Regions from separate parts of the Enterobacter sp. genome, predicted to be linked through region 2. Evidence: predicted binding sites of a transcription regulator. Region 2 holds the regulator's gene; the other holds the start of a gene.
What was found. The regulator PhoB, encoded in region 2, activates phosphate uptake and scavenging genes when phosphate is short. The targets are predictions, from matches to a motif close to CTGTCATAAAACTGNCNNAT.
Positions count from the first base shown of each region.

Region 1: glpT (glycerol-3-phosphate transporter) is a predicted target of PhoB. The motif match lies at 8,263-8,282, and genes of this name have one in related genera.

Region 1 covers NZ_CDRQYH010000002.1:87,990-103,456, reverse strand. The annotation lists gene gyrA (DNA topoisomerase (ATP-hydrolyzing) subunit A) at 1-771, opposite strand, end outside; gene ubiG (bifunctional 2-polyprenyl-6-hydroxyphenol methylase/3-demethylubiquinol 3-O-methyltransferase UbiG) at 918-1,646, shown strand; gene nrdA (class 1a ribonucleoside-diphosphate reductase subunit alpha) at 1,994-4,279, shown strand; gene nrdB (class Ia ribonucleoside-diphosphate reductase subunit beta) at 4,329-5,459, shown strand; gene yfaE (class I ribonucleotide reductase maintenance protein YfaE) at 5,459-5,713, shown strand; gene glpQ (glycerophosphodiester phosphodiesterase) at 5,738-6,790, opposite strand; gene glpT (glycerol-3-phosphate transporter) at 6,802-8,154, opposite strand; gene glpA (anaerobic glycerol-3-phosphate dehydrogenase subunit A) at 8,406-10,034, shown strand; gene glpB (glycerol-3-phosphate dehydrogenase subunit GlpB) at 10,024-11,241, shown strand; gene glpC (anaerobic glycerol-3-phosphate dehydrogenase subunit GlpC) at 11,238-12,428, shown strand; gene ACWYRJ_RS01230 (nicotinamide mononucleotide deamidase-related protein YfaY) at 12,462-13,661, opposite strand; gene ACWYRJ_RS01225 (YfaZ family outer membrane protein) at 13,755-14,294, opposite strand; gene menE (o-succinylbenzoate--CoA ligase) at 14,419-15,467, opposite strand, start outside.
Region 2 covers NZ_CDRQYH010000025.1:23,127-38,593, forward strand. The annotation lists gene ACWYRJ_RS10050 (YaiI/YqxD family protein) at 1-315, shown strand, start outside; gene aroL (shikimate kinase AroL) at 460-984, shown strand; gene yaiA (protein YaiA) at 1,029-1,220, shown strand; gene ACWYRJ_RS10065 (AroM family protein) at 1,458-2,135, shown strand; gene ppnP (pyrimidine/purine nucleoside phosphorylase) at 2,207-2,494, shown strand; gene rdgC (recombination-associated protein RdgC) at 2,543-3,457, opposite strand; gene mak (fructokinase) at 3,581-4,486, shown strand; gene sbcC (exonuclease subunit SbcC) at 4,563-7,694, opposite strand; gene sbcD (exonuclease subunit SbcD) at 7,691-8,896, opposite strand; gene phoB (phosphate response regulator transcription factor PhoB) at 9,084-9,773, shown strand; gene phoR (phosphate regulon sensor histidine kinase PhoR) at 9,795-11,090, shown strand; gene brnQ (branched-chain amino acid transporter carrier protein BrnQ) at 11,500-12,819, shown strand; gene proY (proline-specific permease ProY) at 12,901-14,274, shown strand; gene malZ (maltodextrin glucosidase) at 14,438-15,467, shown strand, end outside.

The sequences.
Region 1 (15,467 bases), on a different contig from region 2:
TTCACGGCCGGTTTTAGCATCCGCTTCCACTTCGGCGCGGGCACGGATGTAAATCTTGCCGCGGCCGGTACGGTACGCTTCTTCAATGCCGCGACGACCGTTGATGATCGCCGCCGTCGGGAAGTCCGGGCCCGGAATGTGTGTCATCAGCCCTTCAATGCTGATGTCTTCATCGTCGATATAGGCCAGGCAGCCGTTGATCACTTCCGTGATGTTGTGCGGCGGAATGTTGGTTGCCATACCGACCGCGATACCGGAAGAACCGTTAACCAACAGGTTCGGGATCTTGGTTGGCATCACATCTGGGATGCGCTCGGTGCCGTCGTAGTTATCGACGAAATCAACGGTCTCTTTTTCCAGGTCGGCCATCAGCTCATGAGCGATTTTCGACATACGGATTTCCGTATAACGCATCGCCGCAGCGGAGTCGCCGTCGACTGAACCAAAGTTACCCTGACCATCTACCAGCATGTAGCGCAAGGAGAATGGCTGCGCCATACGAACGATGGTGTCATAAACGGCGGTATCACCATGCGGGTGATATTTACCGATGACGTCACCGACGACGCGGGCAGATTTTTTATAGGCTTTATTCCAGTCATTGCCCAATACGTTCATGGCGTATAGTACGCGACGGTGTACCGGCTTCAGGCCATCGCGGACGTCCGGCAGCGCACGGCCAACAATGACCGACATCGCATAGTCCAGATAGGAGCTCTTCAGCTCTTCCTCGATGTTAACCGGTGTAATTTCTCTCGCAAGGTCGCTCATCTAACCGCTATCCCTCTACTGTATCCCGGATTCAAAGGTCGCAAATTATAACACAGCCGAGGTGATTGAGGTAAACCTATACGCTTTATTCACGGGGATTGCCTGATATACTCCTTTGTCTTGCTAAATAAGGAGTAAAAGCGCCCATGAATGCCGAAAAATCCCCGATGGCTCACAACGTTGACCACGAAGAGATTGCCAAATTTGAAGCGGTGGCGTCCCGCTGGTGGGATCTCGAAGGTGAGTTCAAACCGCTGCATCGCATTAATCCGCTGCGTCTGGGCTATATCGCGGAGCGTTCCGGCGGCCTGTTCGGTAAGAAAGTGCTCGACGTCGGCTGCGGCGGCGGCATCCTCGCGGAAAGCATGGCGCGCGAAGGGGCGAACGTCACGGGCCTGGATATGGGCTTTGAACCTCTGCAGGTTGCCCGTCTTCATGCGCTGGAGTCTGGCATACAGGTAGACTACGTGCAGGAAACCGTGGAAGAACACGCGGCAAAACACGCCCATCAGTACGATGTGGTGACCTGCATGGAGATGCTGGAGCACGTACCCGATCCGCAGTCGGTGGTACATGCCTGTGCAAAACTGGTGAAGCCGGGCGGCCAAGTCTTCTTCTCAACCATCAACCGTAACGGTAAAGCGTGGCTGATGGCCGTCGTTGGCGCGGAGTATGTACTGCGCATGGTGCCGAAAGGGACGCACGACGTGAAGAAATTCATCAAGCCTGCGGAGCTGTTAAGCTGGGTTGACCAGACGTGGCTCAAAGAGCAGCACATCACCGGCCTGCACTACAATCCGCTAACCAATAAATTCAAACTCGCACCGGGCGTTGATGTTAACTATATGTTGCACACAACCGCCAAAAACGACTAACGTCATTCGTTATTCTTATAAAGATTGCGCGACATCATGTTGCGCAATTCTGACCTCCCGTTGAAGAAATCAGCACTCGATCAAATTTTGAATTTTTTTTCTTAATTATTGACATGTCTTCCAGGCCTTACGGTACGAGGACTTAGCCTTTTTTACCCTTTCACAACCTCAATTTAACGCCAAAATCAACCCTTGTGCTGAAAAGATTCGATACTAGAATACTCACCATATAGCGTTTTTCTTATCGCAAACCCCCTACATGTAGTATTTATCCACAGAGTTAGTCACAAGACGGATCTGTGGATAAACGGGGGATATTTTTTATTTCACGGACAGGTAAAACCCACATGAATCAGAGTCTGCTGGTGACAAAGCGCGACGGTACTACCGAGCGTATCAATCTGGACAAAATCCATCGAGTTCTCGACTGGGCAGCAGAAGGACTGAACAACGTATCTATCTCCCAGGTTGAACTGCGCTCCCACATTCAGTTCTACGACGGCATCAAAACGTCTGATATCCACGAAACGATCATTAAAGCAGCGGCAGACCTCATCTCCCGCGAAGCACCGGATTATCAGTACCTCGCTGCACGTCTGGCGATTTTCCACCTGCGTAAAAAAGCCTACGGCCAGTTTGAGCCGCCGAAGCTTTACGATCACGTGGTGAAAATGGTTGAGCTGGGCAAATACGACACGCATCTGCTGGAAGACTATACGGAAGAAGAGTTCGAGCAGATGAACGGGTTTATCGATCACTGGCGCGACATGAACTTCTCCTACGCGGCGGTGAAGCAGCTCGAAGGCAAATACCTGGTTCAGAACCGTGTAACCGGTGAGATCTACGAAAGCGCCCAGTTCCTCTACATTCTGGTGGCAGCCTGCCTGTTCTCTAACTACCCGCGTGACACCCGTCTGGATTACGTGAAGCGTTTCTACGATGCGGTATCCACGTTCAAGATTTCTCTGCCGACGCCGATCATGTCTGGCGTGCGTACCCCAACCCGTCAGTTCAGCTCCTGCGTACTGATCGAGTGTGGTGACAGCCTGGATTCAATCAACGCCACCTCCAGCGCCATCGTGAAATACGTCTCCCAGCGTGCCGGTATCGGCATCAACGCCGGTCGCATCCGTGCGCTGGGCAGCCCGATTCGCGGCGGTGAAGCGTTCCACACCGGCTGTATCCCGTTCTATAAACACTTCCAGACGGCCGTAAAATCCTGCTCACAGGGCGGCGTGCGCGGCGGTGCTGCGACCCTGTTCTACCCGATGTGGCACCTGGAAGTGGAAAGCCTGCTGGTTCTGAAAAACAACCGAGGCGTGGAAGGCAACCGCGTGCGTCACATGGACTACGGCGTGCAGATCAACAAGCTGATGTACACCCGTCTGCTGAAAGGCGAAGACATCACCCTGTTCAGCCCGTCCGACGTCCCGGGCCTGTATGACGCGTTCTTTGCCGATCAGGACGAGTTCGAGCGTCTGTACACCAAATACGAAAAAGACGACAGCATCCGTAAGCAGCGCGTGAAGGCAGTAGACCTGTTCTCCCTGATGATGCAGGAACGTGCCTCTACCGGCCGTATCTACATCCAGAACGTTGACCACTGCAACACCCACAGCCCGTTTGATCCGGTGGTTGCGCCAGTGCGCCAGTCTAACCTGTGCCTGGAGATCGCCCTGCCGACCAAACCGCTGGAAGACGTGAACGACGAAAACGGCGAAATCGCGCTGTGTACGCTGTCCGCGTTCAACCTGGGCGCGATTAAGAGCCTGGACGAGCTGGAAGAGCTGGCCGTGCTGGCGGTTCGTGCGCTCGACGCCCTTCTGGACTACCAGGATTATCCAATCCCGGCCGCTAAACGCGGTGCGATGGGCCGCCGTACCCTGGGTATCGGCGTGATCAACTTCGCCTACTGGCTGGCGAAAAACGGCAAGCGTTACTCTGACGGCAGCGCCAACAACCTGACGCACCAGACGTTCGAAGCGATTCAGTACTACCTGATGAAAGCGTCCAACGAGCTGGCGAAAGAGCAAGGCGCGTGCCCGTGGTTCAACGAAACCACCTACGCGAAAGGCATTCTGCCAATCGACACCTACAAGAAAGACCTGGATGCGATTGTCAGCGAGCCGCTGCACCTCGACTGGGAAGGCCTGCGCGAGTCCATCAAGACTCACGGCCTGCGTAACTCCACGCTCTCTGCCCTGATGCCGTCTGAGACCTCTTCGCAGATCTCTAACGCCACCAACGGTATTGAGCCACCGCGCGGCCACGTCAGCATCAAAGCGTCGAAAGACGGCGTGCTGCGTCAGGTGGTACCGGATTACGAGACGCTGGGTGACAACTACGAGCTGCTGTGGGAAATGCCAAACAACGACGGCTACCTGCAGCTGGTGGGTATCATGCAGAAGTTTATCGACCAGTCGATCTCTGCCAATACAAACTATGACCCGACGCGCTTCCCGTCAGGCAAGGTCCCGATGCAGCAACTGCTGAAAGACCTGCTCACCGCCTACAAATTTGGCGTGAAAACCCTGTACTATCACAACACCCGTGATGGTGCGGAAGACGCGCAGGACGACCTGGTACCGTCAATTCAGGACGATGGCTGCGAAAGCGGCGCATGTAAGATCTAATGAAGGGCGGGGATATCCCCGCCTTTATTTCGTAAGACAGGACACACTCATGGCATATACCACCTTTTCACAGACGAAAAACGACCAGCTCAAAGAGCCGATGTTCTTCGGCCAGCCGGTCAACGTGGCACGCTACGATCAGCAAAAATATGACATCTTCGAAAAGCTGATTGAAAAGCAACTCTCCTTCTTCTGGCGTCCGGAAGAAGTGGACGTATCCCGCGACCGTATTGACTACCAGTCGCTGCCGGATCACGAAAAACATATCTTCATCAGCAACCTGAAGTACCAGACGCTGCTGGACTCTATTCAGGGACGTAGCCCTAACGTGGCGCTGCTGCCGCTGATCTCGATTCCTGAGCTGGAGACCTGGGTGGAAACCTGGGCATTCTCCGAGACCATTCACTCCCGCTCTTACACGCACATTATCCGCAATATCGTGAACGATCCGGCGGTGGTGTTTGACGATATCGTCACCAACGAGCAGATCCAGAAGCGCGCGGAAGGCATTGCCCACTACTACGACGAGCTGATCGAGATGACCAGCTACTGGCACCTGCTGGGCGAAGGCACCCACCACGTGGATGGTAAAACCATCACCGTGAACCTGCGCGCGCTGAAAAAGCAGCTGTACCTGTGCCTGATGAGCGTCAACGCTCTGGAAGCGATCCGCTTCTATGTCAGCTTCGCCTGCTCCTTCGCCTTTGCCGAGCGCAAGCTGATGGAAGGCAACGCCAAAATCATCCGTCTGATTGCCCGTGATGAAGCCCTGCACCTGACCGGCACCCAGCACATGCTGAACCTGCTGCGCAGCGGTACGGACGATCCGGAGATGGCTGAAATCGCTGAAGAGTGCAAGCAGGAGTGCTACGACCTGTTCGTGCTGGCCGCTCAGCAGGAGAAAGAGTGGGCAGACTACCTGTTCCGCGACGGCTCCATGATTGGCCTGAACAAAGACATCCTGTGCCAGTACGTTGAGTACATCACCAACATCCGCATGCAGGCTGTTGGTCTCGACCTTCCGTTCCAGACGCGCTCTAACCCGATCCCGTGGATCAACACCTGGCTGGTGTCCGATAACGTGCAGGTTGCGCCGCAGGAAGTGGAAGTGAGCTCTTATCTGGTCGGTCAGATTGATTCTGAAGTCAACACCGACGACCTGAGCAACTTCCAGCTCTGATGTCACGCGTCACGTTAAGTCTTTCCGGCACTGAGGTACTGTGTCGGGAGGAGCACCCTTCTCTGCTGGTGGCGCTTGAGGCGCATCAGGTAGAAGTAGAGTACCAGTGTCGTTCCGGCTACTGCGGCTCCTGCCGCTGCCGTCTGGTCGCCGGCCAGGTGGACTGGCTGACCGAGCCGCTGGCCTTTATCAATGAAGGGGAAATTTTGCCCTGCTGCTGCCGGGCAAAAGGCGATATAGAGATCGAGATGTAAAAAAGGGCCTTACGGCCCTTTTTTCTATTTTAAGAACGTCACCGCTTTATCCGGGAAATCCGTAAACAGTCCGTCCACGCCCGCCTGCTTATACAACACTTCATAAAGCTGATTCACGTCCGTGGCATATGGCGGCAGTTGGTCTGCACGCACGGTATACGGGTGCACCTGCATCTTGCTGGCGTGCGCCTCTTTCACCATCGCAGTCAGCTTCACGTGACCAGGCGTTGAACCTTCCGCCACCAGCATGTGGTAATCCGGCCCGATGCCGTCGGCGTACTGCGCAATCTGCTTCATCGCGCCCGGCTTAAACATCCAGTCGTAATTGTAGTTCACCCACGTTCCGTCCGGCTGCTTCTCCTGGGTTTCATTCCAGTCGGTATAGGCAATCAGCTGCACCAGATTGAGATCCATCCCCATCTTCGGCTCCAGCTCGGTTTTGATGCGTTTCAGCTCGGCGGCATCAAAACACTGCAGGTAAACTTTGTGCTTCTTGCCGGTGTAGCCGAACTGCTTCAGCACCTCGAGCGTCTTCGCGGCAATATCTTTTCCTTCCTGATGGTGGAACCACGGCGCTTTGATTTCCGGGTAGATGCCGATATTTTTACCGGTTGAGTGGTTCAGCCCCTGAACAAACTCAATCTCTTCCTGGAAGGTATGAATGCGAAAGTCAGATTTACCCATCGGGAAACGTCCCGGATAGACCTGCACCTTCTTGCCGTTTTCAATCTCAAAGCCCTCGGTAAACTTCAGGGAACGGATCTCCGCCAGCGTGAAGTCGATGGCATAGAAGCGGCCATCTTTGCGCGCGCGGTCCGGGAAACGATCCGCCACGTCCGTCACGCGGTCAAGATAGTGATCGTGCAGGACGACCAGCTGGTCGTCCTTCGTCATCACCAGATCCTGCTCCAGGTAATCCGCACCCTGCGCATAGGCCATCGCCTTCGCCGGCAGCGTATGCTCCGGCAGATAGCCGCTGGCGCCGCGGTGGGCAATAACAATTTTATCCGCCGCCAGCGCGGAGCCTGTCATCAGGCCCGCCAGCAGCAGGCCGGTTGTTACGTAAGATAATTTCATCGCAATGCTCCTTATTGACGACGCGCCAGCACTTCCGCGTGGTGACGTTTCTCACCGATCATCACAACAATCAGCAGCAGTACCGCCAGCACGCTACCGCCGATCATCACCATAAAGCCGCCGTCCCAGCCGAAGAAGTCAACGGTGTAGCCCACGATGGCGCTCGCCGCGACCGAACCGCCCAGGTAGCCGAACAGGCCGGTAAAGCCCGCCGCCGTGCCCGCCGCTTTTTTCGGCGCCAGCTCCAGGGCATGCAGACCGATCAGCATCACCGGACCGTAAATCAGGAAGCCGATGACGATCATGCAGGCCATATCTACTGATGGGTTGCCCGGCGGGTTGAGCCAGTACACCACGGTAGCAATGGTCACCAGGGTCATAAAGAAGACGCCCGTCGCGCCGCGGTTACCTTTAAACACCTTGTCCGACATCCAGCCGCAAAGCAGCGTGCCCGGGATCCCGGCATATTCATACAGGAAATAGGCCCAGGAGGACTTATCCAGCGCGAAGTGCTTCACCTCTTTCAGGTAGGTCGGGGACCAGTCCAGAATGCCGTAGCGCAGCAGGTAAACGAACACGTTCGCGACCGCGATGTACCACAGCAGCTTGTTCGGCAGGACGTACTTCATGAAGATCTGTTTTGCGGTCAGCTCTTCTTCGTGCTCCTTGCTGTAATCATCCGGATAGTCGTTTTTGTACTCTTCAATCGGCGGCAGGCCGCAGGACTGCGGCGTATCGCGCATCAGCGCGAAGGCGATAATCGCCACGACGATTGCGCCAAAGGCAGGCATATAGAGCGCCGCATGCCAGTCGTTGAACCAGGCCATCCCCAGCAGGAACAGCAGAGGCGGAATACCGCCGCCCACGTTATGGGCGCAGTTCCACACCGACACGATGCCGCCGCGCTCTTTCTGCGACCACCAGTGCACCATGGTACGCCCGCACGGCGGCCACCCCATCCCCTGGAACCAGCCGCAGAGGAACAGCAGCACGAACATGATGGCAATGCTGGAGGTAGCCCACGGCACAAAGCCCATGAACAGCATGACCGCGGCCGCCAGGATCAGACCGGCGGGCAGGAACACGCGCGGATTCGAGCGATCCGACACGGAGCCCATGATGAATTTGGAAAAACCGTAGGCGATGGAGATCCCCGACAGCGCGAACCCCAGATCGCCACGGGAAAAGCCCTGCTCCACCAGATACGGCATGGCGAGCGCGAAGTTTTTACGTACAAGGTAGTACGCCGCGTACCCGAAGAAGATCCCCAGGAAGATTTGCCAACGCAGACGGCGATAGAGCGGATCTATTTCTGCCTCTGGCAGACGCGCCCTGTGCGGCGCAGGTTTGAAGATACTGAGCATAACAGCCTCCGTGGCCTTGAAATGAATGAGCAGGTGGCTCGCACCTGAATTCCAGAGGCGGGGATGTTAAGAAATCACGGTGATTGTTACTGTGAATCAACGCACAGATTGTTACAGAAATATGACAGAATGCGCAAAAAGGCGCATGAAATCACGTTTCACTTTCGAATTCCGCGCGTTTATGTTCGAAATCAAACAAACCACAAAATTAATATGGCTAAATGATAAAAAACGAACATAGAGGGTAAACAATGACCAGTCACGATCCTCGTTATAGTGATGTGATAATCATTGGTGGTGGCGCAACCGGCGCCGGGATCGCGCGCGATTGCGCCCTTCGCGGCTTAAGCGTCACGCTTCTGGAACGCCATGATATCGCCACGGGCGCAACCGGACGTAACCACGGCCTGCTGCACAGCGGCGCCCGGTATGCGGTCACCGACGCTGAATCCGCGCGCGAATGTATTGCTGAAAACCAGATCCTCAAGCGTATCGCCCGCCACTGCATTGAGCCGACTGACGGCCTGTTTATCACTCTTCCCGAAGATGACCTCACCTTTCAGGACACCTTTATTACCGCCTGCTGTGCAGCGGGCATTCAGGCTGAGGCCATGGATCCGGTTCTGGCGCGGCGGCTGGAACCGTCGGTTAACCCGGCGCTTATCGGCGCGGTTAAAGTGCCTGACGGCACCGTTGACCCCTTCCGCCTGACTGCCGCCAACATGCTGGACGCCCGCGAACATGGCGCTCACATCCTGACCGGACACGAAGTGACCGGGCTTATCCGCGAGGGAAACCGCATCTGCGGCGTACGGATTGTTGATACGCAATATAACGAACACAGCGAACTGTATGCCGCCGTGGTGGTCAACGCGGCGGGGATCTGGGGGCAGCGCATCGCGGAATACGCGGACCTGTCGGTGCGCATGTTCCCGGCGAAAGGCTCGCTGCTGATCCTCGACCACCGCATCAATAACCACGTAATTAACCGCTGCCGCAAACCGTCAGATGCCGATATTCTGGTGCCGGGCGACACCATCTCATTAATCGGTACGACCTCAACCCACGTGGACTATAGCGAGATTGACTACAACCGCGTGACCGCTAAAGAGGTCGACATCCTGCTGCGCGAAGGGGAAAAACTGGCCCCGGTGATGGCGCAGACGCGTATTCTGCGCGCCTACGCAGGCGTGCGTCCGCTGGTCGCCAGCGATAACGATCCGAGCGGGCGTAACGTCAGCCGAGGCATTGTGCTGCTCGATCACGCCGAGCGTGACGGGCTGGATGGGTTTATCACCATCACCGGCGGCAAGCTGATGACCTACCGCCTGATGGCCGAGTGGGCGACCGATGCCGTCTGCCGCAAGCTGGGCAATACCGAACGGTGCGTGACGGCAGAACAACCCCTGCCCGGCTCGCGTCAGTCCACCGAAAAAACGCTGCAAAAAATCATCTCCCTGCCCGCGCCGCTGCGCGGATCCGCTATTTACCGCCACGGCGACAGAACGCCGCAGTGGCTCGGTGAAGGGCGCCTGAGCCGCAGCCTGGTGTGCGAGTGCGAAGCCGTCACCGCCGGTGAGGTGCAGTACGCGGTGGAAAGTCTGACGGTTAACAGCCTGCTCGATCTTCGCCGCCGCACCCGCGTCGGAATGGGGACCTGTCAGGGCGAGCTGTGCGCCTGTCGTGCCGTTGGACTGCTGCAGCGCTTTCATACCACCACCGCCACCCAGTCGCTCGATCAGCTCAGCGCGTTTTTAAACGAGCGCTGGAAAGGCATTCAGCCTGTCGCCTGGGGCGATGCCCTGCGCGAAAGCGAATTTACCCGCTGGGTCTACCAGGGGCTTTGCGGTCTTGAGAAGGAGCAACGCGATGAAATTTGATACCGTAATCGTCGGCGGCGGGCTGGCAGGCCTGCTCTGCGGCATCAGGCTCACCAGGCAGGGGCTGCGCTGCGCCATTATCACACGGGGCCAGAGCGCCCTGCACTTCTCGTCGGGCTCGCTGGATCTGGTGGACGAAACGTACCGCGATAAGCTGCCGCCGGAGCACCCCTATCACCTGATTGGCGCGCACAACGTTGACCGCTTTGCGCTGGAAACGGAAGCGCTGCTGGCGGACTGCGGCGCGCGTCTGAAGGGGAGCGCCCGGCTCAATCACCAGCGCGTCACGCCGCTCGGTACCTTACGCTCTGCCTGGCTCAGCCCGGAGGAGGTGCCCGTTGCCCCCTTCAATGCCGCGCGCGTTCGGGTCGTGGGTATTAGCGGTTTTCTGGATTTTCAGCCCCATCTTGCGGCGGCGTCGCTCTGTCGCCTTGGGGTTAACGCCGAAACGGCAGAGATAGAGCTACCTGAGCTTGATGTCCTGCGCGATAACCCGAGCGAGTTTCGCGCGGTGAATATAGCCCGTTTTCTGGATAACGAGGACAAATGGCCGCTGCTGTATGACGCGCTCAGACCCCTCAGCGAAAGCTGTGACGCCCTGCTGATGCCCGCCTGCTTTGGCTTACGCGACAACCGGCTCTGGCGCTGGCTCTCGGATCGTCTGCCGTGCTCGCTCGGCCTGCTGCCAACGCTGCCTCCGTCCGTACCCGGCATTCGTCTGCATACCCAGCTCCAGCGCCAGTTTGTCGCGCAGGGCGGCGTGTGGATGGCGGGTGATGAGGTGAAAAAAATCACTCTGACCGGCGGCGCGGTGAGCGAAATCTGGACGCGCAACCACGACGATATTCCGCTTCGTGCGCGCTATACGGTGCTGGCAAGCGGTAGCTTCTTCAGCAACGGGCTGCTGAGCAGCCGGGAGGGTATCCGGGAAGCTATTATGGGACTGGATGTTCGCCAGCATGCCTCCCGCGCGGACTGGTATCAAAGTGATTTCTTCTCGCCGCAGCCCTGGCAGCAGTTCGGCGTGATTGTCGATAACCGGTTACACCCGCAGCTTGCCGGTAAACCCGTCAGTAATCTCTTTGCCATCGGCTCGCTGCTGGGCGGGTACGATCCTATTGCTCAGGGGTGCGGTGGCGGAGTCTGCGCCGTCACGGCGCTGTATGTGGCAGAGCAGATTAGCCAGCGCACGGAGGCTGAACAATGAACGATACCCGTTTTGAAAGCTGCATCAAATGCACGGTGTGTACCACCGTCTGCCCGGTCAGCGGCGTGAACCCACGCTATCCCGGACCAAAGCAGGCCGGACCGGACGGCGAGCGTCTGCGGCTGAAGGACGGCAAGCTGTACGACGAGGCGCTAAAATACTGCATCAACTGCAAACGCTGCGAAGTCGCCTGCCCGTCTGATGTGAAAATTGGCGACATTATCCAGCGCGCCCGGGCACGCTACAGCGCGCAAAAGCCGTCGCTGCGTGACGCGATCCTGAGCCATACCGATCTGATGGGCAGCGTCTCTACGCCGTTTGCCCCGCTGGTGAATGCCGCGACCGCCCTCAAACCGGTGCGCCAGCTGCTGGATGCCACGCTGAAGATAGACCATCACCGCAGCCTGCCGAAATATTCTCACGGTACGTTCCGCCGCTGGTATAAATCCGTCGCGGCGAAACAGGCGCAGTACGCCGAGCAGGTGGCCTTTTTCCACGGCTGCTACGTGAATTACAACCACCCGCAGCTGGGTAAAGACCTGCTGAAGGTGCTGAACGCCATGGGAACGGGCGTTCAGCTACTGAATAAAGAGAAGTGCTGCGGCGTACCGCTGATCGCCAACGGGTTTACCGATAAAGCGCGCAGGCAGGCTCAGAGCAATGTCACGTCACTGCGCGAAGCGATTGTTGATAAAGGTATTCCGGTGCTGGCGACCTCGTCCACCTGTACCTTTACCCTGCGCGATGAGTACCCGCATCTGCTGGACGTGGACAACACCGGACTGCGCGAGCACATCGAGCTGGCGACACGTTTCCTGTGGCGCAAGCTGGATAGCGGGCAGACGTTGCCGCTGAGGGAATTACCCCTGAAGGTGGTGTATCACACACCTTGTCATATGGAGAAGATGGGCTGGTCGCTCTATACGCTGGAGCTGCTGCGGTTAATCCCGGGGCTGGAGCTGACGGTGCTGGACTCGCGCTGCTGCGGGATTGCGGGAACCTACGGCTTTAAGCGTGAAAACTACGAAACGTCGCAGGCGATTGGTGCCCCGCTGTTTCGTCAGATTGAGGAGAGCGGCGCGGATATTGTGGTGACGGACTGCGAAACCTGCAAATGGCAGATTGAGATGTCCACCAGCAAGCGCTGCGAACATCCGATTACGCTGCTGGCAAAGGCGCTCGGCTGAACATGGCCGGGGCGAAAGGCCCCGGCACAGGCGTTACTCCACGAACAGCGACTCAACCACGTTAATCCAGCCGTGCTCGCTGGCCACCTCTTTGCCATTCAGCCATCGGCGCAGCATGTTCAGCGCCATCATGGCGCACACCTCCTGACGCACCGCCAGGCTGTGGCGGGTAATGCTCATTTTTACCCGCAGGGCGTGGGTGCCCTCGGGCGTCGCCAGCGCGAAGTTGAGATGTTCTTCATCAAGCCCGCCGACAAACAGCGCCAGACCGGCAAAATGCTTCACCCTTCTCTCGGACGCCCAGCGGGCGGTCTGCGCCAGGGTCTCCTGCTGGAACGGCACAACTTCGCTGGCCAGCAGCGGCGCGTTGACGCGCGACAGCTGCAGCGCCAGCAGGCCACCGGTGAACTGCTCGCTTAAGGTCACGCTGAGCTGACGCGCCTGCAGATGCTTCGCAATCTGCGCGGGCAACCCTTCCGTACCTTCAAAGATCAGGCTTTCACCAGCCACGCGCTGCACCTCGGGCCACAACGCCAGCATCGCCTCTTTCTGCTCGGCCGGGCCTGTCAGCTTAAGTTCAATGATCGGCATGGAGGAGCGATAGCCCATGGACACGCCAGGCGGCAGCGGAAGGTGATCGAGGCTCTGGGCCAGATCGCTTTCCGAGCGGCCAAAGGTGGTCAGACGCAGGCACAGCGGCGGTTCCGGCAGGGTAAAACGCTGGCGAAGGCGCGGCAGGATCTGCTGCTCGACCATCACTTTAAATTCTGAGGGCACGCCCGGCGTGAAGAACATCAGGCAGCGGTTCAGCTGCATGGCAAATCCACACGCGGTACCCACCGGGTTATCGACCAGCTCGGCGCTGGCGGGAATTTCAGCCTGTTTGCGATTGCTGGGGGCCATGACGCGGCCACGTTCGGAGAAAAAGCGCTCCATCTGCGAGAGCCACGCCTCATGCAGCACCAGCCCTTCGCCTTTTGCGGTCGCGGCGGCCAGCGCGCTGAGATCGTCACTGGTAGGGCCGAGCCCACCGTTCACAATCAGCACGTCACAGTGCTCACTGCGTTCACGCAGAATAGCGACCAGTGACTCAAGATTGTCGCCCACCGTATTGCGGCGCGTTAACGGTAATCCTTGCTCAAAGAAAAGATCGGCAAGCCAGGCAGCATTGGTATCAATAATTTGTCCATGCAGCACTTCGTCGCCGGTGGATAACATCTCCACGTTAATCATTATGTTCTCCCGCTTATTTGGTCAAAACACTATAACGCAAACGCGGGGTGGATAAGAGAGAAACTGGCGCGACAGAATGCCGCGCCGGAGTGATTAAAAGCCTGCGCTGACGCCCACGTACGGGCCGTCGGCCAGCGCGTTGTCGCGGTTGCCGTCTTTACCGGCCAGGTTCAGATAGCGATAGCCTGCTTCGATGGTGATTGGACGCATAATGGTCCAGCGCGCGCCGGCGTTAGCCTCTTCATAGCTTTCGATACCGCTTGAGAGGGAGTCCGGCGAATAGTAGTACTCACCAAACAGGCCGAAGCTGTCGCCAATTTTCCACTGCAGGCCGCCGCCCACTGCCGCCGCGTACCCTTCGTCACCGTCATTTGGGTTGGTATAGATACCTTTACCACCGACGGTGGCCAGGAACGGGCCTAGAGGAACGTTGAGACCCAGGCCGAGGCTGGCCGCGTCGCCGTCATCATCGTTATGCGTCCAGCCGCCGGTCATCGCCAGACCCGAAGTCTCGGTACCCATGCCAAAGCCAAGGTGGGTATAATCCTGACCCGCCGATCCGTTAATGCTGATGGCGTTAGCCGCCGCAGATACAACCATCAGGCCTAAGCCCACTAATGCCACTTTTTTCATTGTCGTGATCCCGCACAATTATTATAAAGAAGTCCCAAAACCGCGAGATTTTAACCGGAGTATCCCGGGGATCAAGCACTCTGCGTGCGGCAGAACGGTAGATTGTAACTATTTGAAACGGCTATTATCCCTTCAGCGATGCGTTCACCCACTCCTGCAACGCGCGGCGCGAGACTTTAATGCCGCCATTTTTGAGTTCGGTCGGCAACAGCAGCCAGCGGACGGGTTGCTCAAAACGCGCCACCTTATCCCGCACCCAGTCAGGTAAACAGGTGATATCCGTTCCCGGCTCGCACTCCACTACCGCCACCGGACGTTGCCCAAACTCGGCGTCGTCCAGCGGAACGATAAACACCTGGTTAACCTGCGGGTGCGTGGCGATAACGCGCTCAAGGCTTTCCGGCTGAATCCCTTCTCCGCCGCTAAAAAAGAGGTTGTCCATGCGGCCGAGGATCGTCAGGCGGCCGTCATGCCATTCGCCGCTATCGCGTGTGGCGAACCATCCCTGGTCGTTGGTCAGCGGAATCAGTTCGCCATCCCGCCAGTAGCCTGAGGCCATGCTTTGCGCCCTGATCCAGACTTCCCCGTTAACCACCTGAACCTCTCTGCCCGGCAGCGCATAGCCCACGTCCGGCTCGCCGTCCGCCTCTTTCGCGCAGACGGTAGAGGCAAACTCGGTCAGGCCGTAGCCGCAGAAGGTGCGTATATCCTGTTCTCGCGCCTGTTCGGTCAATTCAACAGGGATGGCCGCCCCGCCCAGCAGCACCGCTTTCAGTGCAACATGCTGGTGTGCATTAAGCAGACGCCAGAGCTGGGTTGGCACCAGCGAGGCGTGGGTACAGCCGCACAGCGCCTCCGCCAGCGGCTGTTTCTCGCGCACGGTTAACCGCGCGCCGGCCTGCAGCCAGCGCCATAAAATCCCCTGGCCGGAAACGTGAAACAGCGGCAGCGAAAGCAGCCAGTCGTCGTCTTCACCGTAGGGGATCAGCGACAAAACGCCGCGCGCGCTGGCAAGATGGGCCTCGCAGGTATGGACCGCCGCTTTCGGCAGCCCGGTGGAGCCGGAGGTCAGCGTCATGGACGCCAGCCGCGCCGGTTGCCACGCAGCGCTATACGCATCGGTGGTCTCGCGCATGCACAGGGCAGGAAGAGCGTCGTAGCTGCCGTCCAGCA
Region 2 (15,467 bases):
CGCGTGCCGGCCGGGTTCGACGTGGCGGATAACGAAATTGTCCGCCTGTGCAGCGCGGAGGATCTGGTGATCACGGCGGATATTCCCCTGGCTGCCGAAGTGCTGGAAAAAGGGGCCGCGGCGCTCAATCCGCGCGGAGAGCGATACTCGCAGTCGACCATTCGCGAGAAGCTCACCATGCGCGATTTTATGGATACGATGCGGGCCAGCGGCGTGCAGACCGGGGGACCGGACAGCCTGTCACAGCGCGATCGTCAGCAGTTTGCTGCCGAACTGGATAAATGGCTGCTGGAAGTAAAGCGCCGCACAGCGTAATGATAATTATTGTCAATTTGTGGTACAGTGTGGCTTCCACAGGGTTGTCATCCCGTACCGCTTTGCAGTAAAGTAATCGCAACATCTTCTGCAATTATTTCTTTACACTCTTCAGCCATCCGGCATCAAGGGGAACACCTGGCTATGACCCAACCCATCTTTTTAGTTGGCCCCCGCGGCTGTGGGAAAACCACCGTTGGCCTGGAGCTGGCACGCGTGTGTCATCGCCAGTTTGTGGATACCGACCACTGGCTGCAAACCGAGGCCGGAAAAACCATCGCTGAGATTGTTGAGCAAGAGGGATGGGAGAGCTTTCGCGCGCGCGAAACGGCCGCGCTGAAAGCGGTCACCACCCCGTCTGCCGTGATCGCGACCGGGGGTGGCATTGTTCTGGCGGAGTGTAATCGTCACTTTATGCGCGAAAAGGGGATTGTGATCTACCTTAGCGCGCCGGTGTCGGCCCTGGTTGGGCGTCTGGAAGCCTTTCCGGAAGAGGGGCAACGCCCTGCGCTGACCTCCAGGCCGCTGAACGAAGAGGTGAGTGAAGTGCTGGCGGAACGCGATGCGTTATACCGCGAAGCGGCTCACCACGTGGTGGATGCGTCAGCCTCTCCCGAAGACGTTGTGATTCAGATTATTACCGCCCTGCGTTTGGCTTGTGCCAGCTAAGCGGCGTCTATACTTATAGCTCAGACATAAAAAAAGGATGAGCTATGCCAACCAGACCTCCCTATCCGCGTGAAGCGCGCATTGTTACCGTTGAAAAAGGCCATACGGGTCATACCGTGACCTGGTATCAACTGCGTGCCGATCACCCCAAGCCGGACTCGCTGATCAGTGAACACGAGACTGAACAGGAAGCGCTGGATGCGAAACGGCGCTATGAAGATCCCGACATAACCTGAATGTTTTCCTAAACGCTCCAGGATCGTGCCTGAATCACACTTTTTACTCATCGTGAAAGTTAAGCAGGAGTTAATATTTAGTTATTACAAGTAACTCTGGTATCGGCAGGCGATCTTTACATTTCGATGTCGGGATCACCTGCTACGCTTGGTGCTGTTTTGTTGAAAAAACGAACTGTGCAGCGTAGTGAGCCTGTACCTGTGTGCACGATGTTGAAGTAATGGAAGGCGATAAAGATGAAGGCAACGTTGGCGATCCTCACCATTGGTGTGGTCCCTGTAAGCGAAGTGTTACCGCTCTTAACCGAGCATGTATCTGAACAACAGATAACGCATCTTAGCCTGTTGGGGAAGATGAGTCGGGAAGAGGTCATGGAGGACTACGCTGTCGAGGCGGGGGAGGATCCCCTGGCGACGTTATTAAGTGACGGTAAACTGGCGCACGTTTCACGCCAGAAAATCGAGCGCTCGCTGCAGGGCGTGATAGAAGTGCTCGATAATCAAGGTTATGACGTTATTTTGCTGATGAGCACGGCTCCCATTAAGGGGCTGATGGCGCGCAATGCGATTTTACTGGAACCGATGCGGATCATTCCGCCGCTGGTGGCCTCCATCGTGGATGGTCATCAGGTGGGGGTGATTGTCCCCATCGAGGAACTCATGGATAACCAGGAGGCAAAATGGCACGTGCTGGAAAAAGTGCCTTTGTACGCACTGGCCAATCCGTTCTGGGACAGTGAGGCCAAACTCATTGCTGCCGGGAAGGAACTGCTGGAGAGAGGGGCCGATGTCCTGATTCTGGACTGCCTGGGTTTCCACCAGCATCATCGTGATTTACTGCAAAAAGCGCTGGATGTCCCGGTGCTGTTATCCAACGTTCTGATGGCTCGCCTGGCCTCGGAACTGCTCGTGTAATGATTTTGCGTGACAGGTGATGAGCATGGCCCCTATAGTGAATTTTTATCTAAAAATATAAGGGCCAGTTCATGCTTCAGAGTAACGAATACTTTTCCGGTAAAGTGAAATCCATTGGTTTTACCAGCAGCAGCACTGGCCGCGCCAGCGTTGGCGTAATGGCAGAAGGGGAATACACCTTTGGCACGGCGGAAGCGGAAGAAATGACGGTCGTCAGCGGTGCGCTGAACGTCCTGCTGCCGGGCGAAACGGAATGGAAAGTTTACGCTGCCGGGCAAGTTTTCAACGTCCCTGGCCACAGCGAATTTCATTTGCAGGTGGCTGAGCCCACCTCTTATCTGTGCCGCTACCTGAAATAAAAAATTAGCCGGGTGGCGCTAACGCTTACCCGGCCTACGTTTTGCCCGTTATCGCTGCGCTTCGCCGCCGAGACCTTCCACCAGATTCTGAATCAACGCGGCCAGCTCGCCGGTCATCAGGATGAAATCCGCGTCAAAACGCTGGGCGTAATCTTCTCTGTCGATATCTTCGTTCTGATCGCGCAGCTCGTCGCAGAACTTCAGACGCTTCACGGAGCCGTCGTCGCACATCACGAACTGGATGCGCTGCTGCCAGTCGAGCGCCAGCTTGGTGACCACTTTACCCGCTTCGATGTGTACGGCGATCTCGTCGCTGACCAGATCCTGCTTCTTCGCGCGGATCACGCCGCCATCTTCCAGCAGGGCTTTCAGCTCGGCTTCATCAAGGATCTGGAAGCCCTGGGCCGCAGCGCCGCTGCGTACCCATTCGGTCAGCGTCAGCTCGATCGGCGTTTCCAGCGCCAGCGGAACGACCGGTAAAGATCCGATGCTTTTGCGCAGCAGGGCCAGCGTATCTTCTGCTTTCTTGGCGCTGGCGCAGTCCACCATGATCAGCCCGTTGACGGTGTCGATCCACATCATGGTCTGGCTGAAGCGGCTAAAGGCGCGCGGCAGCAGGGAGTGCAGTACTTCGTCCTTCAGCGAATCTTTTTCGGTTTTTTTCAGCTTGCGGCCCTGTTCGGCTTCCAGCTTAAAAATTTTCGCCTCGAGCGCCTGCTTAACCACCGGCGTCGGCAGGATTTTCTCTTCTTTACGGGCACAGACGATAATTTGACCCGTGCTGCTGGCGTGGGTCAGTGCATCGCTTTGTGAACCCATTGGCGGAACCCAACCGGTTTTTGCCATATCCTGGCTACCGCAAGGGGAAAAGGTATAAGCGGCTAACTGTTTTTCCATCTCTTCTGCACGCAGCGAAACGTCGCGGCTGAGACGGTAAACCATCAAATTTTTGAACCACAGCATGATAATTTCCACGGCCTTGTCGTTAAATCAGCGGGCATGATAACGAATTGTCGCATCGCTTGCATTGCTAATCGGGATGCGTGCTTCTACTCTGTTGATAATCAAAATAATGAGGAGAGTCTTGTGCGTATTGGGATCGATTTGGGCGGCACCAAAACAGAAGTCATCGCGCTGAGCGAGCAGGGGCAGCAGCTGTTTCGCCATCGTCTGCCAACGCCGCGCGATGATTATCGCCAGACTATCGAGACGATTGCCCAACTGGTTGAGATGGCCGAGCAGGCGACAGGGCAAACCGGGAGCGTAGGGATGGGGATCCCGGGGTCGATCTCGCCGTATACCGGCGTGGTTAAAAATGCCAACTCCACCTGGCTCAACGGTCAGCCGTTCGATAAAGATTTGAGCCAACGTCTGAACCGGGAAGTGCGTCTGGCCAACGACGCTAACTGTCTGGCGGTCTCCGAGGCCATCGACGGCGCGGCGGCAGGTGCCCAGACCGTATTTGCCGTGATCGTCGGTACCGGCTGCGGTGCGGGCGTGGCGTTTGGCGGACGCGCCCATATCGGCGGTAACGGCACCGCGGGCGAGTGGGGGCACAACCCGCTGCCGTGGATGGATGAAGACGAGCTTAAATACCGCGCTGAAGTGCCGTGCTACTGCGGAAAGCAGGGCTGTATTGAGACGTTTATCTCCGGTACCGGTTTTGCGACCGACTACCACCGCCTGAGCGGCCAGCCGCTCAAGGGTAATGAGATCATGCGTCTGGTCGAAGCGCAGGATCCGGTGGCGGAGCTGGCGCTGAGCCGCTACGAAATGCGGCTGGCGAAATCGCTGGCCCACGTGGTGAATATTCTCGATCCGGACGTGATTGTGCTCGGCGGCGGCATGAGCAACGTCGACCGGCTGTACGCCACGGTACCGAACCTGGTGAAACAGTGGGTTTTCGGCGGCGAGTGTGAAACCCCGATCCGCAAAGCTGTCCACGGTGACTCCAGCGGCGTGCGCGGCGCGGCGTGGCTGTGGCCGGAATAAAAGCAAATAGTGTTTATTCCCTCTCCCTGTGGGAGAGGGCAAGGGTGAGGGGCACCAGAACGCACCGTTCCACCCTTCACCCCACCGCAAATTCCTTATCCAGCCTGCTATACCCCAGCCCGTTAATTTTCTTCACCTTGATCTGCACCGGAATACGCTCTTTCATCGCCTCTACGTGGCTGATCACGCCGATGGTTTTCCCGGTGGCGTTTAGTGCGTCGAGCGCATCCAGCGCCGTATCCAGCGTCTCACTGTCGAGCGTGCCGAACCCTTCATCCAGGAACAGGGAATCGATCCGCGTTTTATGACTCACCAGATCGGAAAGCGCCAGCGCCAGCGCCAGGCTGACCAGGAAGCTCTCGCCGCCTGAGAGCGTGCGGGTATCGCGAACCGCATCCGCCTGCCACGTATCCACCACTTCCAGCTCCAGCGCGTCGCTGGCCTTACGCTGCAATAAATAACGCCCGTGTAAACGGTTAAGCTGCTGGTTAGCAAGCCAGACAAGATTGTCCAGCGTCAGCCCCTGGGCGAACTTGCGGAACTTGTCGCCGGTGCTCGAGCCGATCAGCGCGTTCAGGTACCCCCAGTCGTCTGCCTGGCGCGCGGCCTCTTCAATTTCCTGCATCAACGCCAGCTGATGCTGCCGGTTATCGCTGTCCTGCTTAAGCTGCTGACGGAACTCACCCTGATGCGTGGTGTTCTCGCGCAGCCGTTGCGCCAGCTGCTGCAGCTGGCTTTGCAGCGCAGGAGCATCTTCGTTGAGCCCTTCCGGCCGCAGCGCCAGATGAGACTGCAGCTGTTGGTTCGCCTGATCGCAAAGGGCCGCGGCCTGCTGTATCTGGTTTTCCAGCGACTGCTTTCGCTGTTCGAGGTGGCGAATGGCATCGTCATCCAGCAGGGCGGCAAGAAACGCGTCCCGATCGGCAAAGCAGCTCGCCGAGAGCGCCGCGCTGAACTGCGTCTGCGACTGCTGCAGTCGCTCTTGCTCCAGCTTTTCCTGCTGCTGCTGCGCGGTGAGCTGGCTTTGCAGCGACACGCATTCGTCGTGGACGTCGCGCCAGTGGTCAGGAATGGCCGGTTCGGCGTCTTCGCTGTTCGTTTCCGGTAGCGCGTCGAGCAGCGGCTTCAGGGCGTTTATGCGTTCCTGAAGCACGCCGTGCTGCGCTTGCTTCTCCTGCCACTGCGCGAATTCAGCTTCACGGGCCTGAAGCCAGGCGGCTTCCTGACCCTCTTCAGGTGCGTTAAGTGAGAGCGCGAGCAGGGCATGTTCTAGCGCCTGGCGCGTGGCCGCCAGCTGCTGCTGATACTGCCGCTCCTGCGCTTCCTGTTCGTTCAGCTGGTTCTGCAGGGTCAGCCGCTGGCTGAGCTGATAAAGCTGGCGCTCGTACTGTTCCTGTTCGTTCAGCCATGGCGCGATATCATCCTGAATATTCAATGAAATGTTCAGGGACGTGCAGGCCGCCATCCACTCTTTAGTGAGCGCTTGCTCTTCCTGAGAAAGCGTCTGCGCGTCGTCTGTTTCACGCTGGATCTGCTGAGTCAGGGCATTGACCTGTCCCAGCACCAGCAGGCCTTCCTCTTTAAGGGCGGCGACCTCTTTTTCCAGGGCATCACGGCGGCGCTGGTTATCCGTCAGCTCAAGCGACTGATATTGCTCAACGGCCGGATGTTCGCAGGAACCGCACAGCGGACAGGGTTTACCCGCCTCAAGCTGCGAACGGTAATGCTCCAGCTTCTTGATTGTTGCTTCGGTCTCGCACAGGGCTTTCAGGTCGAGATAGTGCTGGTTTTTTTCTTTGTACTGCTGGCGGCGCAGCGTCAGCGTTTCATTGAGTTTATTTTGTTCGGCCTGCGCCTTCTGCACGCTTTCACCGCTCTGGCGCAGGCGCTTTTGCAGCGGCTGATAGCGGGCATGCAGCGACGTCAGCTGCTGGCGCAGCGTGCGTGACCGGGACTGCTGCTCCATGGCCACGCTGACTTCGTCCGCCGTTAGCGTCAGCGCATTTTCCGGCATCTCAGCCAGCTTGTTGCGTAATTCACCTATCCGCGCCGCAAGCGAGGCTAACTGCGTTTTATCGCGGTTAAGCTGCGAGAACTGGGCACGCCATCCGGCGATCTCCTGCCCCAGCAGGCGATAACGCTCGTGCTCCGCCAGCCACTGCGCCAGCGACGTCAGTTCGGTATGTAGCTGCTCGTGGTTACGCAGTGCAGAGTTGCGGATCCGCGCGCGCAGTGCGGTTTTGGCTTGTAAGCGAGTATTTACTTCGATAATACGCTGCTGCGTTTGCGTCAGGCGTGCGGTTTGTTCCTGCTGATGCTCCCAAAGCGGTCGAAGCTGGGCGGCGGGCAGAGCAAGCTGGAGTTTTGCCAGCTCAGGTGCTGCGTCCGCCAGCGCCTGTTGCGCATGCTGCTGGAGCGCGTTGACGCGCTGTTGCTCTCTTACGAGCTCTTCATGGCGCGTAAGCCACTGAAAATCTTTCTGTTGGCTTTGCTGCTGTTCCAGCAGGATTTTCTCTTCGTCAGTAAGTGCCTGCAAACTTTGCTGTAACTGCTGCTGTTGCTCTTCACTCAACAGCACGACGCCCGCCGCCTGCGCCTCGCACTTTTCAAGCACGCTGCGGGCGGCTTTGTGTTTTTCAAACACCATGGCGGAAATCTGGCCGTAGATCTCGGTGCCGGTCAGCTCTTCCAGCAGCTCGGCACGATCGCTCGGTTTGGCGTTGAGGAAGGCAGCAAATTGCCCCTGTGAGAGCAGCATCGAGCGGGTAAAGCGGCCATAGTCCAGCCCGGTGAGCGCGGCGGTTTGCTCCAGTTTATCCGTCACTTTGTCGGCCAGGATTTTGCCATCTTCGCAGCGCGCCAGCTCAACGCGCGGTGCCTGCAGGTTCCCGTCAGGCTGGTTGCGCGCCCGGTTCTGGCTCCAGAAGGCGCGGTAGGCGATGCCTTTTACCTCGAACTCCACTTCCGCCAGGCACTCGGCGGTGTCGCGCGTCATCAGATCGTTTTGCGCCTGGGAGACCTTATTCAGGCGCGGCGTTTCGTGATAAAGCGCCAGACAGATGGCGTCGAGCAGGGTAGTTTTACCTGCCCCGGTCGCGCCGGTGATGGCAAACAGCCCGTTGCTGGCAAACGGCTCAGCGGTAAAGTCAATTTTCCACTCGCCCTTGAGGGAGTTGATATTTTTCAGGCGCAGGCTCAGAATTTTCACGCGTTTTCTTCCTCATCATTGAGCGCATGCAGGGTATGGCTGAACAGTTCGCTGAGTCTTGCGCGCTTCGTGTCGTCGATTTCCTCCTGCGAGAGCCTGCGTTCAAACACCTCTTCAACCCGAAGCTCACTGAGCGTTTCGCGTTGAGCGCTTAACAGAATTTTCTCGCGCTGCTCGCGGCTGCGGCGCACCAGTAACACCTCTACCGGCAAGTCTTCGGTCAGTGCCTGGATTTTTCGCTGCATATCGTGCAGGTAGTCGTCGGTGGTGATTTCGATATCCAGCCAGACGGGGGGATCTTGCTCGACGCCGCGCCACTGCTCCAACTGGGTGGAAATGGCGTCGAGATCGCCCTTCAGCACCGCCAGCGGCTGGGTGACGGGCACCTCCAGCGTCTCGACGGCGCTGAGTTTGCCCTCGCTAAAACTCACCAGATGCACGGATTTGGCTTTGCCCGTTTCGTCGAAGCTGAGCGAAACAGGTGAGCCACAGTAGCGGATATGCTCGCAGCCGCCGATGACCTGAGCGCGGTGGATGTGGCCTAGCGCGATGTAGTCGGCTGGCGGGAAGTTTTGCGCCGGAAAGGCATCCAGCGTGCCGATATAGATGTCACGCACGGCGTCACTTTTACTGGCCCCGACCGTGGTGAGATGCCCGGTTGCAATCACCGGAATCGGCTGGTCACCCCGCAGTGCACAGGCTTCGGCGTGCTGCTGGTGGTAATAGTCGGTGATGGCCTGTAATAAATGCTGCTGCTTTTCCGCACCCGACAGCCCCGCCTGGCTTTGCACGATGTCGCGCGGACGTAAAAACGGTATCGGACACAGCACCGCCCCCGGCGACCCGTCGCGTTTTTTCAGGATCTGCGGGGCGTGCCCGGCGCTGGCGACGACGGTGGTATTGAGAAACGCCAGGATGTCGCGGGATTCATTCAGCGTTGCGACGGAATCGTGGTTGCCGGCGACAATCACCAGATGACACCCTGTTTGCTGTAAATTCACCACGAAGCGGTTGTACAGCTCGCGCGCGTAGCTCGGCGGCGAGCCGGTATCAAAAATATCTCCCGCCACGATAATCGCGTCCACCTCATGCGTCCGGGCCGTTTCCAGCAGCCAGTTCAGGAACGCTTCATGTTCAGCCGCACGGCTTTTGCTGTAAAAATTTTGACCCAGATGCCAGTCCGAGGTGTGTAGTATGCGCATAGCTGATCCGTGGCAAAAAAGAGAAAGCAGGATTATAAACGTTCAGAGAAGGGAAAATAACCGCTGTAATAAAACAACAGTTTGCCATTTATAGTGGTACTGTTTTTCATAAATCTGTCATAAATCTGACGCATAATGGCGCCGAATTACAAACTTGTAACGTAAATAAGATAAGACAGGGCAAAGTATGGCGAGACGTATTCTGGTCGTAGAAGATGAAGCTCCAATTCGTGAAATGGTGTGCTTCGTGCTCGAGCAAAACGGCTTCCAGCCGGTTGAAGCGGAAGATTATGACAGCGCAGTGAACCAGCTGAATGAACCCTGGCCCGATCTGATTCTGCTGGACTGGATGTTGCCCGGCGGCTCCGGACTGCAGTTTATCAAACACCTGAAGCGTGAAGCGCTGACCCGCGATATCCCGGTTGTGATGCTCACGGCGCGCGGAGAAGAAGAGGATCGCGTGCGCGGTCTGGAGACCGGTGCGGACGATTACATTACTAAACCGTTCTCCCCAAAAGAGCTGGTGGCTCGCATTAAAGCCGTGATGCGCCGTATTTCACCGATGGCGGTGGAAGAGGTGATCGAAATGCAGGGGCTGAGCCTTGATCCTACTTCTCACCGCGTGATGACCGGTGAGAATCCCCTCGACATGGGGCCTACCGAATTTAAACTCCTGCACTTCTTTATGACCCACCCGGAACGCGTTTACAGCCGCGAGCAGTTGCTGAATAACGTCTGGGGAACTAACGTGTATGTCGAAGACCGGACAGTTGACGTACATATCCGCCGCCTGCGAAAAGCGCTGGAACTGAGCGGCCACGATCGCATGGTGCAGACGGTCCGCGGCACGGGTTATCGTTTTTCTACCCGTTTCTGAACAATGACAGGAGTGTGACGCGTGCTGGAACGTCTGTCATGGAAAAGGCTCGTCTTTGAACTGATCTTATGCTGTATTCCGGCCTTCATTCTGGGGGCCTTTCTTGGACACCTGCCGTGGTTTCTGTTGGCGTCGGTCACCGGGCTGCTCATCTGGCATTTCTGGAACCTGCTGCGCCTCTCCTGGTGGCTGTGGGTTGACCGAAGCATGACGCCGCCGCCGGGAAGCGGCAGCTGGGAGCCGCTGCTTTACGGTCTGCATCAAATGCAGATGCGTAATAAAAAGCGTCGCCGCGAGCTGGGAAGCCTGATTAAGCGTTTTCGCAGCGGTGCAGAGTCGCTGCCGGATGCCGTGATCCTGACCACCGAAGAAGGGACGATCTTCTGGTGTAACGGCCTGGCGCAGCAGCTGCTGGGCCTGCGCTGGCCGGATGACAATGGCCAGAATATCCTCAACCTTCTGCGTTATCCCGAGTTCACGCTGTATCTGAAAAAGCGTGATTTCACCCGTCCGCACAATCTTAAGCTCAATAATGGCCGCCATCTGGAAATACGCGTGATGCCCTACAGCGATAAGCAGTGGCTGATGGTGGCGCGCGATGTTACCCAGATGCACCAGCTGGAAGGGGCGCGTCGCAACTTCTTCGCCAACGTCAGCCACGAACTGCGAACCCCGTTGACCGTGCTGCAGGGCTACCTGGAGATGATGCAGGAGCAAACGCTGGAAGGTGCGCCGCGTGAAAAAGCGCTCCACACCATGCGTGAGCAAACGCACCGGATGGAAGGGCTGGTGAAGCAGCTGCTGACGCTCTCGAAGATTGAAGCGGCGCCAACGCTCGCGCTGAATGACACCATTGATGTCCCGATGATGCTGCGGGTCGTGGAGCGTGAAGCGCAGACGTTAAGCCACAAAAAGCATCACCTGACCTTTGACGTCGACAACACGCTGAAGGTGCTGGGCAGCGAAGATGAGCTGCGCAGCGCCATTTCCAACCTGGTGTATAACGCGGTGAATCATACGCCGGAGGGGACGGATATCGTGGTGCGCTGGCACCATACCCCAACGGGGGCCGAGTTTAGCGTGGAGGACAACGGGCCGGGGATTGCGCCGGAGCATATTCCGCGTCTGACCGAGCGCTTTTACCGTGTGGATAAAGCGCGATCCCGCCAGACAGGCGGAAGCGGCCTGGGGCTGGCAATTGTGAAACACGCGGTCAATCACCATGAAAGCCGTCTCGATATTCAGAGTACCCTGGGTAAAGGAACCCGCTTCAGTTTCGTTATTCCGGAACGATTAATTGCCAAAAAGACCGCCTGACGGCGGGCGTGTCATTTTACCTTTCCACGGGTCAGCCATCGCTGGCCCGTTTGCTTTGCAGTCAAGCGAAACGCGGATGAATTTTATACGGCTGGCTGTTTTTTGTTCGCATGATTAGCCATGGGTTTTTCTTATAAACAGCGTATTATGCTGGTGCGTATTTTCATGCTGGCATATTGTTCTGGTTTTACGATCCCACCTTGCCTTTAAACGTTATAAGCGTTTAAATTGCGCCCCAGATACTGTTAGACCGACTGTATTTGCGTGGTAAATCGAAAAACTATTCTTCTCCACGCCAGGACGGGAGCATTTCCCGCTGAAATTGAGCAAATTTTCGGCTGTATCGTCCCGTGAGGGATATCGAAAATCTCAATGTTTTCAACACCACATCCACAGGCAGTAAGGTTTTATGACCCATCACTTAAAATCGCGTGACATCATCGCGCTGGGCTTTATGACATTTGCGCTGTTCGTTGGCGCAGGCAACATCATTTTCCCTCCAATGGTTGGCTTACAGGCGGGTGAACACGTCTGGACCGCCGCGTTTGGTTTCCTGATTACTGCCGTGGGTCTGCCGGTGCTGACCGTCATCGCGCTGGCGAAAGTCGGCGGCGGTGTGGATAGCCTCAGCACCCCGATTGGCAAAGTGGCGGGCGTTCTGCTGGCAACCGTCTGCTATCTCGCCGTTGGCCCGCTGTTTGCGACCCCGCGTACGGCAACCGTGTCCTTCGAAGTGGGTATTGCTCCCCTGACCGGTGACGGCGCGATGCCGCTGTTTATCTACAGCCTGATCTACTTCGCGATCGTGATTCTGGTTTCCCTCTATCCGGGCAAGCTGCTGGATACCGTGGGTAACTTCCTGGCTCCGCTGAAAATTGTGGCGCTGATTGTTCTGGCGGTAGCGGCCATCGTCTGGCCCGCCGGCCCGATTAGCGACGCGATGGACGCCTATAAAAATGCCGCGTTCTCTAACGGCTTCGTGAACGGCTACCTGACGATGGATACGCTAGGCGCGATGGTGTTTGGTATCGTTATCGTTAACGCCGCGCGTTCCCGCGGTGTGACCGAAGCGCGTCTGCTGACCCGCTACACCATCTGGGCTGGCCTGATGGCCGGTGTGGGGCTGACCCTGCTGTATCTGGCGCTGTTCCGTCTGGGTTCCGATAGCGCCATGCTGGTTGAACAGAACGCCAACGGTGCGGCTATCCTGCACGCCTACGTGCAGCACACCTTCGGCGGTGCGGGCAGTATGCTGCTGGCAGCGCTGATCTTCCTGGCCTGTCTGGTTACCGCGGTTGGCCTGACCTGCGCCTGCGCAGAGTTCTTTGCACAGTATCTGCCGCTTTCTTACCGCACCCTGGTGTTTATCCTCGGTATCTTCTCCATGGCGGTGTCTAACCTCGGTCTGAGCCACCTGATTCAGGTCTCTATTCCGGTGTTGACGGCGATTTATCCGCCGTGCATCGTACTGGTAGTGCTGAGCTTTACTCGTCCGTGGTGGAACAACTCTTCACGAATTATTGCGCCAGCCATGTTTATCAGCCTGATTTTTGGTATCCTTGACGGGATTAAAGCATCAGCTTTCGCGCACATACTGCCGGCATGGACACAGCGTCTGCCGCTGTCCGAGCAGGGTCTGGCCTGGTTGATGCCTACCGTTGTTGCACTGGTTCTGGCGATTATCTGGGACCGTGCTGCAGGGCGTCAGGTCGCATCGAACGCTCATTAATCAACGGCAACAAACTGTTTAACCACGGGGCTTAAGGCCCCGTGGTTTTTTGTTTTTTTCGTGTTGAATGGCAAGATTTAAATGGAAAGCACTAACAAACTTAAACGTGGATTGAGCACGCGCCACATCCGCTTTATGGCGCTGGGCTCTGCTATCGGCACCGGTCTTTTTTATGGCTCGGCAGATGCCATCAAAATGGCCGGTCCCAGCGTTCTGCTGGCGTACATTATCGGCGGCGTGGCGGCGTATATCATCATGCGCGCCCTCGGCGAAATGTCGGTTCACAACCCCTCCGCCAGCTCATTCTCCCGCTACGCGCAGGAAAACCTCGGCCCGCTGGCCGGGTTTATCACCGGCTGGACCTACTGCTTCGAAATCCTGATTGTGGCGATTGCCGACGTGACGGCGTTTGGCATCTACATGGGCGTCTGGTTCCCGGCGGTGCCGCACTGGATTTGGGTACTGAGCGTGGTGCTGATCATTTGCGCCGTCAACCTGATGAGCGTGAAGGTGTTCGGCGAGCTGGAGTTCTGGTTCTCCTTCTTCAAGGTCGCGACCATCATCATCATGATTGTGGCCGGTTTCGGGATTATCATCTGGGGGATTGGCAACGGCGGGCAGCCGACCGGTATTCACAATCTCTGGAGCAACGGCGGCTTCTTCAGCAACGGCTGGCTCGGGATGGTGATGTCGCTGCAGATGGTGATGTTCGCCTACGGCGGTATCGAGATTATCGGTATCACCGCCGGGGAAGCGAAAGATCCGGAGAAATCCATTCCGCGCGCCATCAACTCTGTGCCGATGCGTATTCTGGTGTTCTACGTGGGTACGCTGTTCGTGATTATGTCCATCTACCCGTGGAACCAGGTAGGCACCAACGGTAGCCCGTTTGTCCTGACCTTCCAGCATATGGGCATTGCGTTTGCGGCCAGCATTCTGAACTTTGTGGTGCTGACCGCGTCGCTTTCGGCGATTAACAGTGACGTCTTTGGCGTAGGCCGTATGCTGCACGGCATGGCGGAGCAGGGCAGTGCGCCGAAGGTATTCGCCAAAACCTCACGCCGCGGCACGCCGTGGGTAACCGTTGTGGTGATGACCGTAGCGCTGCTGTTCTCGGTTTACCTGAACTACATCATGCCGGAGAACGTCTTCCTGGTGATTGCGTCCCTGGCGACCTTCGCAACCGTCTGGGTGTGGATCATGATCCTGCTGTCGCAGATTGCGTTCCGCCGCCGCCTGTCGCCTGAAGAGGCGAAAGCGCTGAAGTTCAAAGTCCCGGGCGGCGTCGCAACGACCGTCGTGGGGCTGATCTTCCTGGTGTTTATCATTGGCCTGATTGGCTACCATCCGGACACCCGCATTTCACTGTACGTGGGCTGCGCGTGGATTGTGCTGCTGCTGGTGGGCTGGGTGTTTAAATGCCGCCGCGACCGTCAGCTGGCGGAAGCGCAGTAATCTTTTTTTCGCCCTCTCCTTGTGGGAGAGGGTTGGGGTGAGGGCATCAGGCTGCACTGGTGCCTCCTCCCCCGTCCTCCTCCCCCAATAAATCCCATCATGGTGAGCTATCCTTAACCACCCTGTGGCAAGGTGACGTCAATTTCATCAAAGGGGATTCGTGATGTTAAACGCCTGGCACCTTCCGGTTGCCCCATTTGTTAAGCAAAACAAAGACAACCTGGTGATTACGCTCTGGCTGGCGGGTGAAAACCAGCCTGAACGCGTGACGCTCCGCGCCGAAATCGATAACGAAGAGACCGGGTTGAAAATGCACAAGCTGCGCAGCCAGCCGCAGCCGGGTATTACCGCCTGGCGGGTGAATATCGACCTGCGCAGCGGGCAGCCTCGCCGCCGCTACAGCTTTAAGCTTTTGTGGAACAACCGCCAGCTGTGGTTTACCCCGCAGGGGTTTAGCCGTTTCCCGCCTGCACGGCTGGAGCAGTTTGCGGTCGATTATCCAGATAACGGCCCGCAGTGGGTTAACGATCAGGTCTTTTACCAGATTTTCCCGGACCGTTTTGCGCGCAGCGAAAAGCGCACTGCCGACCAGGATAAGATCTATCACCACCATGCGGCGGGTCATGACATTATTCTGAAAGCGTGGGACGAGCCGTTAACCGCGCAGGCGGGCGGATCGACCTTCTACGGCGGCGATCTCGACGGCATCAGCGAAAAGCTGCCGTACCTGAAAAAACTCGGCGTGACGGCGTTGTATCTCAACCCGGTATTTAAAGCCCCGAGCGTACACAAGTACGATACCGAAGATTATCGCCACGTTGACGCGCAGTTTGGCGGTGACGAGGCGCTGCTGCGCCTGCGTAAGAACACCCAAAACGAAGGCATGCGCCTGATTCTGGACGGCGTGTTCAACCACAGCGGAGATTCGCATACGTGGTTTGACCGGCATAACCAGTCGATGGGCGGGGCGTGTCATAACCCGGACTCGCCGCAGCGCGACTGGTACAGCTTTAACGAGGAGGGGCGTGCGCTGGACTGGCTGGGCTACCCGAGCCTGCCGAAGCTGGATTTCCAGTCGCCGTCTCTGGTTAACGAGATTTACGGCGGGGAAGACAGCATCGTGCGCCACTGGCTGAAGGCACCATGGAATATGGACGGCTGGCGCCTGGACGTGGTGCATATGCTCGGTGAAG